DNA from 2 places in the Thalassotalea sediminis genome. Region 2 is predicted to be linked to the other one. Evidence: predicted binding sites of a transcription regulator. Region 2 holds the regulator's gene; the other holds the start of a gene.
The links. The regulator sigma-54, encoded in region 2, starts transcription at its own class of promoters, with help from an activator protein. The targets are predictions, from matches to a motif close to GTTGGCACGNNNNTNGNNT.

Region 1 (5,371 bases), 480 kb from region 2:
TGCACTTACATCGTAACTCTTATTCTCTGTATCGACTTTTTCCGTTGAAAGATTATTTTCTTCTGATACTTCGGCCCCCTCTTCTTCGATATTAGCCAATAGCTCATCAAAATCTAGATTGTCGAGTTCTTCTATATCATCGAGTTCTTTTGCTTCAACTGTCTCTTGTTGTTCCTTGTGCTCATCATCAGCGAGCAAATCAGCAAGTACGTTGCTGTCTGTAAAATCAGGGGTGATTTCAACTGCTTCTGATCCTTCGCTTTCGTCATTAAGTAATTCAGAAAGTGCTGATTCATCAAAATCAGCATTTAAGTCGGCGGCTAGCTCTTCATCGATTTCGTCAGTTGATACCTGTTCCGCTTTTTCAATTCCCGCATCTAGTTCATCACCTATGTCTAAAGGCTCATCTTCGGACAGAGCACCACTATCTTGTGCGACTTCTGCAAGTAAATCATCGATATCTAAATCTTCATCACTCGCCAAGTTATCATCGGCTTTTATATCTTGCGGGTTTGATTGCTCTGCAGATGATTGTTCTTCGGCTAACAATGCCTCTATATCGATATCATCTACTTCAACATTACTTGTCGTACTGGTTTCTTCGTTTAATTGAGCTTCATCGGCTAGATCACTTAAATCTACCGTTAAAAACGACTCAACGTATTCATCTGAAAAGTTATCAATCAGCGCTTTAGTATCTTCTTCCTGCGTTTCCTGTTCATCAAGTTTAGTTTGTTCCGCTGACTCCTCTTCTTCTGGCGCTGTGCTTTCTGATTCAGGTGTAGCTGCCATTGAATCCATTAAGGCATCAATATCATCTGGGTCGCTTAATTCTGCCGTCAAGTCTTCTTCTTGTGCCTGTGCAGCTTTTTCTGGCTCTGTACTCTCTGATTCTGGTGCAGCTGCCATTGAGTCCATTAAGGCATCAATATCATCTGGGTCGCTTAATTCTGCCGATAAGTCTTCTTCTGGTGCTTGTGCAGCTTTTTCTGGCTCTGTGCTTTCTGATTCAGGTGTAGCTGCCATTGAGTCCATTAACGCATCAATATCATCTGGGTCGCTTAATTCTGCCGATAAGTCTTCTTCTGGTGCTTGTGCGGTTTTTTCTGGCTCTGTACTTTCTGATTCAGGTGCAGCTGCCATTGAGTCCATTAACGCATCAATATCATCTGGGTCGCTTAATTCTGCCGATAAGTCTTCTTCTGGTGCTTGAGCAGCTTTTTCTGGCTCTGAACTTTCTGATCCAGATGTAGCTGCCATTGAATCCATTAACGCATCAATATCATCTGGGTCGCTTAATTCTGCCGATAAGTCTTCTTCTGGTGCTTGTGCAGCTTTTTCTGGCTCTGAACTTTCTGATTCAGGTGTAGCTGCCATTGAGTCCATTAACGCATCAATATCATCTGGGTCGCTTAATTCTGCCGGTAAGTCTTCTTCTGGTGCTTGTGCGGTTTTTTCTGGCTCTGTACTTTCTGATTCAGGTGCAGCTGCCATTGAGTCCATTAACGCATCAATATCATCAGGATCGCTTAATTCTGCAGATGAATCGTCAACGGATGCTTCATTTGCTTGCGCTGTTTCTTGGCTTTCTGACGCTGGTTCCGTTGCCATTGAATCCATTAATGCATCGATATCATCTGGATCACTAAGCTCAATGTCTTCTGATATTTCAACAATTTCTTCATCGGAATCAATTGCGTTATTGTCACCTTCATCAACAGAATTGCTGTCGCTTTCTTCTACTTCGCTTTCATCGTCATCTAAATTGGCAAGTAAAGAATCTAAATCACCTTGGTCTAATTCATTACCTTCCAATGTTTCAGGCTCATCTTCGCTCTCTTCGAGCGAAATCTCTTCTAAATCATCTAAGTCGCCAAGATCGTCTAAATCATCAAGACTATCATCGAGGTGAATAACGTCATCATCAAGTAACTCTTCACTTAGTGGCTCTAAATCATCATTAAATAACGCATCGTCATCTGAACTCGTTTCACCTTCTGACAAGTCAATCGATAATTCATCATCAAGCGACAACTCATCGTCTAAAGACAATTCATCGTCAAGTGACAACTCACTATCTAATGATAATTCGTCATCCGAAGTTGCTTCAGATTGGTCGTTTACAGCTTCTTTTACAGGTGCTGCTGCTTGTTCTTCAACAGCAGCTTTAGCTGGTTGCTTTTGTTGTTTTTTACGTAAGAAGAAAAATGCTAAGCCTCCAATTAACGCGATAGGCAGTCCCAAACCTAATGCTAAAAACCAAGGACTATTAATAAAACTAGCATTGGCTTCTTCTAACGCTTGCTGTGCTTGCAATCTTGCTTGTTCTTCCGCTTCAACTTTGGCTAACAAAGTTTGTAGTAGCGTAATAGTTTGTTGCTGCTGAACTTCTACGTCTTTACTTTTCGCCACTTCTTCTTTCATGCTACTAAGTTGATCAGTAAAACTATTTAGCTTTTGTTTGAGTTGTTCGTTTTCTCTAAGGATCGCTTGTAGTCCATCAATGGAATCAAGCACATCATTTTGAATCGTTTCTAAACGTAGTTGTTGAGATTTTTCGTAAGTTTGTAACTGATCGTTAATTTCACTTTTCGCTTGATCTAAATCTTTTTTCTTAACCGATTGCTCCGTTGGTTTTACAACTTTAGGTGGCGCAGTTACTTTTTTATCCCAAGCTGAGTCATCTTGTTCAGATTTCTGTTTAGCAACAGTAGGGTTAATACGTGCAATTTCTTCGACTGATGGCAATTGTAGATATTGCCCATCAATCATATGATTTAAATTACGATCTTTAAAAGCCTGAGGGTTTTTTTCATATAGCGCTTGCATAACTTGATAAACGGAATAACTAGGATCAGGGCGTACTGTTAATGCAATATTCCACAAGGTATCTTTTGACGTTATTGGGCCATATTGTTCATAGCGATAAGTGTCGGTACTTTTTGGTCCACGAATGCGAATACCGCCCTCTTCTTCAGCAAAAGATGGCATGCTCATTGAGCTAATGCTTACCAAGATTACCTGCCACAGGCACAGGCGTAATAATCGTTGCATTAAGATTTCCTAGCTATTGTTATTGTTTGCCAAATGTTTGGCGCTTCCAACTAATTAAAATACAAAGCAAAATTTATTCCAATACGGATTTTAAACCATTGCCTAGTTGGATGATATGTTTTTACATCCCTTTTTATAACAAAAAAACTCGTCGTTAACTATAACGACGAGTTTTTATTTTTCTTTAATAAATCTTAAGCTTAGCTTAAATGTTCTTTCACGAGTAATTCTGCAATTTGAATACTATTCGTTGCAGCACCTTTACGAACATTATCTGCCACTACCCAAAGGTTTATACCATTAGGGTGGCTAATATCTTCACGGATGCGGCCAACAAATGTCGCATCTACGCCGCTTGCTTCACCTATTTGTGTTGGAAAGTCTTCATCTTTATCACAAACTTCAACACCTTCAGCTGACGCTAACAATTCTTTAACTGCTTCTGCCGATATTTGCTCTCGTGTTTCAATGTGGATCGCTTCTGCATGCCCAAAAAATACTGGCACACGCACAGCTGTAGGGTTAACACGAATAGTGTCATCACCCAAAATTTTATTTGTTTCCCACACCATCTTCATTTCTTCTTTCGTATAACCATTGTCTTGGAATACATCAATTTGTGGAATAACATTGAATGCAATTTGACGTGAAAACGCCTTCGGTTCAATTGGTTTGCCACTTAACAAATCAGCACATTGTTTTGCTAACTCATCCATGGCTTCCTTACCTGCTCCCGAAACTGATTGATAAGTACAAACATTAATACGTTCAATACCAACGGCTTGGTGAATTGGCTTAAGGGCAACCATCATTTGAATAGTTGAACAGTTAGGATTAGCGATAATATTGCGATTACGATAGTCAGCTAATGCATCAGGATTTACTTCTGGTACGATCAATGGAATATCATCTTCATAACGAAACTCTGATGTATTATCGATTACTATACATCCTGCTTCACCAGCGATTGGAGCAAATTTAGCGGAAACAGAACCACCAGCTGAAAAAAAGCCGATTTGAGCTTGGCTGAAATCAAAGGTATCGGCATCAATTACTTCGATACTTTCACCGTTAAACTCTACAAATCCACCCGCTGAACGAGCACTTGCTAATGGGTAAAGTTTGTTTACAGGAAAATCACGTTGCTCTAATAACTCAATAATTGTTTTGCCTACTAACCCTGTCGCACCTAATACGCATACATCAAATTTCTGTGCCATAGCTTACTCTCTTCTCCTCTGTTTATTCTTAACTAAAACCAAGTTGTTTCACTTGGGCTTCTGCTTGTTTATCACTCATCTTCACTTCTGTTGCCGAAAATTCCCTGCGAGCTGGGTAAGTTTTTCTTATAAAATCAAAGCCATGATTGCAAACTTGTTGACGAAAAATACCATCATCTCGTCTAACATCATAAACCATCTTTACCACTTGATTTAACAACACTTGATTTAGTTTACCATGCAGCTCCATCTTACCGATTGTTGATTTAGGTAACAAGCTAGCAAGTGATTGATTGGGCGTTTTATTTAATTGCTCACATAGTGCCAAATAAAGCATTTCTGTGCCACGAGCTTTTCCTTCTAAGCTATAACCAGCTATATGCGCTGTCGCTATTTCACAAAAAGGGATAAGTGCTTGCTCTATGTCCGGTTCATCTTCCCAAACGTCTAATACAAGTTTAGTTGCCATTCCGGCATTCTTTAATGCTAATAACGCTTTATTATCAATAACTTCTCCACGACATGCATTGATTAATATTTGACTGTCAGTCAATCTAGCCAATACCGCACTATCAAACATATGATAAGTTGGGCATTCACCGGACATTGTTTTGGGTACATGTAAAGATATCACGTCGCAATTCAGAATATCTTCAAAGCTAGAAAATTCGCGTGAGTCAGTTTCACTTGCTGCCAAAATCGGATCATATAATTTATGCTTAATACCTAGTGCCGTTAGCTTTTCACTCAGTCGGCTTCCTGTATTACCCGCACCAACAATACCAACAGTTCTATCAAATATTGAAAAACAATAACGCTCAGCTAATACAACTAACGCTGATAATACATATTCTGCAACAGATATCGCATTGCAGCCTGGTGCTGAACTAAAGGCAATATTTTGGCTTTGTAAATAAGCTTGATCTATGTGATCGACACCTATCGTCGCTGTGCCAATAAAAGATATATTAGGACTGTTTTGCAACAAGTCGTGGTTCACATCAGTGATAGATCTCACTAATAATACATCAGCATCAACCAATGTATCAGCCTTTAGTGCTCTGCCATTAAAGGGCTTTAACTGACCAAACTCACCA
Region 2 (5,371 bases):
TGCCATATAAACTTAGTAACAATGGGTTGGCTGGCAAGAAAATCTCTAACTGGTTGATCTAACCCTGTAAATGGCTTAAGTTCTTTCTCCCAAAAAGGGTTTGGTAAGAAACGAGCATCGAACACAAAGTCAGCGTCTTTTGGTAATCCATGTTTAAAACCAAAGGATTCAAACACCACGACCATAGAACCACTTTTTTTCCCTAGCACTCTTTCTCTGATCAAATCAGCGAGCTGGTGTGGTGTTAACTGACTGGTATTAATATACAAGTTGGCGCGAGCAGCAATGGGTTCTAATAACTTTTTCTCAAGTGTCATTGCTTGGTCTAGCGCGATATTTTGGCGTATAAGTGGGTGTAAGCGACGAGTTTCGCTAAAACGCTTAATAAGATCACCATCATCAGCGTCTAGGTATACAATAGATAACTCAACAGCACTGGGTAAGTAATCTAATATTTCTGGCACATCTGTCGGTTCTGCAGGTAAATTCCTGACGTCTAAACTTACCGCTACGGTTTCATAATCATTGATCACGGTATGCGTCAATGCGGGTAGCAAATTAACGGGAATATTATCTACACAGTAGTAGCCTAAGTCTTCCAAAACGCGCAATGCGACCGTTTTTCCAGAGCCGGAGCGGCCACTTACAATGGTAAGTTTCATTGATGAAATCCTAGGTTAGTGAGCAGCAGATTTGAGAAGTTGATATAACTCATGACTGTTATCGCACTTGCGTACTTGCTTACACATTTTCTTGTCGCTAAATACTTGTGCAATACTTTGTAATGTCGATAAATGTTGTTGGCATTGATCTTCTGGCACGAATAGGGCGATAAATATGTCAACGGGACGATTATCAATGGCATCAAACTCTATTGGCGCTTGAGCTGTGGCAATAACAATCATAACTTTATCGGTAGAGGTTAAACGTCCATGTGGAATAGCAATACCATTGCCAATACCGGTCGACCCCATTTTTTCTCTTAGCATCAAACTCTCTAATAAGTTGTAGGTACTTACTTGATCGTTTGTCTCTGCGGCTTTGCTACAAAGAAGTTCAAGAATACGTTTTTTGCTTGTAGCCTCGACTGCACATAACGTGCAGTCTTCTTTAATGATGTCGGTAAAATTCATAGTGGATATTAGTAATCAATAAATCTTAGTGTTGATTAATTTTTCCCTTGTATTTAAGTATTTGTTTATCGAGCTTATTTACCAGGGAGTCTATGGATGCGTACATGTCGTCGTTTTCCGCTTTAGCATGCACTTCAGTGCCATTTAAATGCACAGTTGCTTCTGCAATTTGGCTAAGTTTTTCAACGGTTAATACGACATATACGTTATTAATATGATCGAAATGTCGCTCTAACTTAGCAAATTTTTTGTTCACGATGTCACGCATTGGGGTAGTAATTTCAACATGATGTCCGGCAAGATTAATTTGCATAAGCTGTATCCTTCTACTAGAGAGTTAAAGTAAACTTTTACGTTGGTTAGACGGAGGAATACTTAGCGATTCTCGATACTTAGCTATAGTCCGTCTGGCAACATTGATTCCCTGTTCAGCCAATAGTTCAGCCATTTTACTGTCACTAAGAGGCTTTGCAGGTACTTCGGCAGCTACAAGCTTTTTAATTAAAGCGCGTATAGCTGTTGAAGAACATTCTCCACCATTTTCTGTACTGACATGGCTGGAGAAAAAATACTTAAGTTCAAAAATTCCACGTGGTGTATGCATATATTTTTGTGTAGTAACACGTGAAATCGTTGATTCATGCATATCTACTGCTTCGGCAATATCATTCAGAACCATAGGACGCATAGCTTCGGGCCCATGTTCAAAAAAACCTTGTTGTCTTTGCACAATGCAGTTTGATACTTTTAATAGGGTATCGTTTCGGCTTTCTAAACTCTTAATAAACCATTTTGCTTCTTGTAAATTTGAACGAATAAATTGACTATCATTCGAATTTTTCATTGACCGAGCCATAGAAGCATATTGCTGGTTAACCGCTAGTTTAGGCGCAGTATCAGGGTTTAGCTCTACAACCCAACGACCATTTTTCTTTTCAACAGAAACATCAGGTATTACATACTGATCATCACTTTGAATAACAGAATCACCAGGGCGAGGATCTAATGATTGAATTAACCGAATAACTTCACGTAATTGATCTTCTTTTAAACGTGTTTTACGCATGATTTGTCGATAATCACGGTTACCAAGTAAATCAATATATTCATTAATCACGATCTTACTTTCGTTAACCCAAGGGGTATCTTTATCAAACTGGTTTAACTGTATCGTTAAACATTCTGCAATTGAACGCGCACCAACACCTATAGGGTCAAACATATTTATACGTTTTAAGACCGCTTCTACTTCATCTAATTCAACGTCATCGACGCCAACAGACTCTAGGATTTCTTCAGTTGTAACCGTTAAATATCCAGCGTCGTCAATGGCATCAATAATTGCCATTGCAATGGCTTCATCGGTTTCAGAAAATGGGGTTAATTTCATTTGCCAACGCAAATGATCTTGAATGGAGTCTGTGGTTTCACCTTGATAAACAAAATCATCTGAGGCAGGGGCGGCACCAGTATTAGATACACCAGCACTGTAACTTTCGTCCCAAGTCGTATCAATATTAAGCTCTTCAGGAATGTCTGATTTATCCATCGCTTCAGTGGTGCTGATTTCATCAACGGTTGGTGTTGAATCTTCCGAGCCATCACTAGTATTATTTATTGTCTCGTCATTAGTTTTTGCGGAAAAGGCTTCTTCTAAGTTATCGGGTTGGTTATCGTCTGAAGACGAAGCAGATTCGTCCACCTCTAATAAAGGATTACTTTCTAATGCCTCTTGAATTTCTTGTTGTAGATCCAAGGTGGACAACTGCAATAACTTTATCGCCTGCTGGAGTTGCGGCGTCATTGTAAGTTGTTGTCCAATTCGGAGTTGCAGACTTGGGCGCATTAATTACTTCTTATCCTTTCAAGTAAATCTTATTTTTTCTAAAGCATATCATAACTATAACGTGAATTGTTCACCGAGGTATACATCTCTTACCTGCTGATTTGCAAGGATTTGATCTGCATCACCTTGGGCGATTAATTCACCATGACTAACAATGTAAGCATGCTCACAAACATCGAGTGTCTCTCTAACGTTATGGTCGGTTATTAATATGCCAATGCCTTTATTTTTTAAGTGTAGAATAATTTTTTTTATATCACCTACAGAAATTGGGTCAACGCCAGCAAATGGTTCATCTAACAATATAAATTTTGGGTCAGCTGCAAGTGCTCTGGCAATTTCAACACGACGACGTTCACCACCAGATAGGCTCATGCCTAAATTTTCGGTAATGTGCCCTATGTTAAATTCTTCTACTAAATGTTCTAACTTCTCTTCTCGTTCTATGTCTGTTAATTCTTTTCTTGTTTGCAATATTGCCATGATATTTTCGTAAACGGTTAACTTACGAAAGATCGAGGCCTCTTGTGGTAAGTATCCTATACCTCGGCGCGCACGTTCATGCATAGGTAACAGTGTAAGGTCTTCGTCATTTAACGTTATTGTACCTTTATCGTTATTTACTAACCCAACAATCATGTAAAATGACGTGGTTTTTCCTGCACCATTTGGACCAAGTAAACCTACAATTTGCCCTGCGTTAACTTCCAAACCAACATTTTTAACTACCATACGCCCTTTATAGGACTTAGCCAAGTTAGCGGCACTTAATTTTGCATTGCTCATTTATTCTTTTTTTCCAGGTGCTTAGGCTGTAATACCGTTTTAACGCGCTGATCATCTTCACCATTAGCTAATACTTGCTCGGTAATAAAGTTGTAAGTAATAACACTACCGTTTACTTTACTGCCTTCTTGACGGAGCTCCGCATCACCTGAGATAGTAACGGTATTCTTAGCAGGCTCATACTTAATTTCATTCGCCTGTAAATAAATGGGGGTACCATCTTCAAGTGTTTGCTTAAACGTAGCGGGTTTTCCTTTTGCTATATAGGTTTTTGTATCTGTATCTGATGCTGTGATAACTTGCACAAGATCAGCTTTTATTATCAGTGAACCTTGTTTAATTACAACATTGTCGATATAGCTAAATATTTTGTTTTTTAGATCCGCTGCTTGTCTCGTTGCATCAATACTAATTTCTTGTTTTAAATCAATTTCAGCGGCATAAATGCTAGCCATACTACTAACATATAAGCTTACAAATAAAACACTAGTGTGTAGACGGTTGATAAATAGTTTGTTCATGTTGTGTGAGAGTTACCTGTTTCGTGTTTAAGTCTATTATTAAGCCAGTGCCTTGCATAGCAAAATCTACACCTTTGATTCTTATGCTGTTCTCGGAGCTAATAATATTAGTATTTAGGTCAAGCTCTAAATACTTTCCATGAATTTCTCTAATTAAACTGTTTTCATCCGTTGAAATTAATAATACTTTGTTTTCCAGTTTTACTCGATTGCTGTTATAAAGTGTGCCTTCATTGGCGCTTATTTTCCAGGGAGCGTCGCTATCTTTTGGGTATAACGTATATTTAGGAAACTCAAAATGTGTGACCGCTAATTCACTGTAATGTTCCATACGCGACGCATCGATGCGATACGTTAATAGTCCTTTTTGCGAAAAAGCTTCACTTTTTAAGGATTCCGCAATGAAGTCCGGCGTAATGTTGTTTTCTACCACTTGGATATCTTCCTGTTTTGTGTGATGCCATTCAAGAATGCTATAGGCTGTGACCGTCAAGACAAAGAATAATAAGGAAAATATCTGGGTGCGACTCATATACTTGCGCCTTTGGCAAACTTTAACGTATTTTGACTTTGCATGAATAAATCACAAACTTCACGAACTGCTCCAAAGCCTCCATGGGTATATGTAGTATAGTCGGCAATAGCTAAAATACTTGGGTGAGCATCTTTTACTGCGATACTTAAGCCAACATAACTCATACACTCAAAATCTGGCATGTCATCACCAATATAAGCAACCTGTTCAGGAACAAGCGATAGGCTGGCTATCATGTCTTTTAATGTTGGCAGTTTGTTTTCTTGCCCTTGTACGATATGTTTGACGTTAAGTGCAGACATTCTTGTTTGCACTATATTAGATTGTCTTCCAGTGATAACGGCAACATCAACGCCACTTGCGCCAAGCGCTTTAATACCATAACCGTCTTTAGTGTGAAAAGCCTTGAGTTCTTCGCCGTCATTGCCAAGATAAATACGTCCATCAGAGAATACGCCGTCGATATCACACACAAACAATTTTATTTTTTTCGCTTTTTCAAAGACTGAAGCAGGTACATCGCCATATAAGGTATTCACCATTAAAGTAC

Region 1: the regulator sigma-54 is predicted to act here: its motif matches at 3,119-3,137, upstream of QUE09_RS12490 (FimV/HubP family polar landmark protein).

What each region holds. Positions count from the first base shown of each region.
Region 1 is NZ_AP027361.1:2,707,637-2,713,007, forward strand. Features, by position in the region: gene QUE09_RS12490 (FimV/HubP family polar landmark protein) at 1-3,054, opposite strand, end outside; gene QUE09_RS12495 (aspartate-semialdehyde dehydrogenase) at 3,255-4,274, opposite strand; gene QUE09_RS12500 (4-phosphoerythronate dehydrogenase) at 4,303-5,371, opposite strand, start outside.
Region 2 is NZ_AP027361.1:3,191,723-3,197,093, reverse strand. Features, by position in the region: gene rapZ (RNase adapter RapZ) at 1-662, opposite strand, end outside; gene ptsN (PTS IIA-like nitrogen regulatory protein PtsN) at 678-1,133, opposite strand; gene hpf (ribosome hibernation promoting factor) at 1,159-1,446, opposite strand; gene QUE09_RS14615 (RNA polymerase factor sigma-54) at 1,471-2,979, opposite strand; gene lptB (LPS export ABC transporter ATP-binding protein) at 3,034-3,765, opposite strand; gene lptA (lipopolysaccharide transport periplasmic protein LptA) at 3,762-4,220, opposite strand; gene lptC (LPS export ABC transporter periplasmic protein LptC) at 4,252-4,818, opposite strand; gene kdsC (3-deoxy-manno-octulosonate-8-phosphatase KdsC) at 4,815-5,363, opposite strand; gene QUE09_RS14590 (KpsF/GutQ family sugar-phosphate isomerase) at 5,363-5,371, opposite strand, start outside.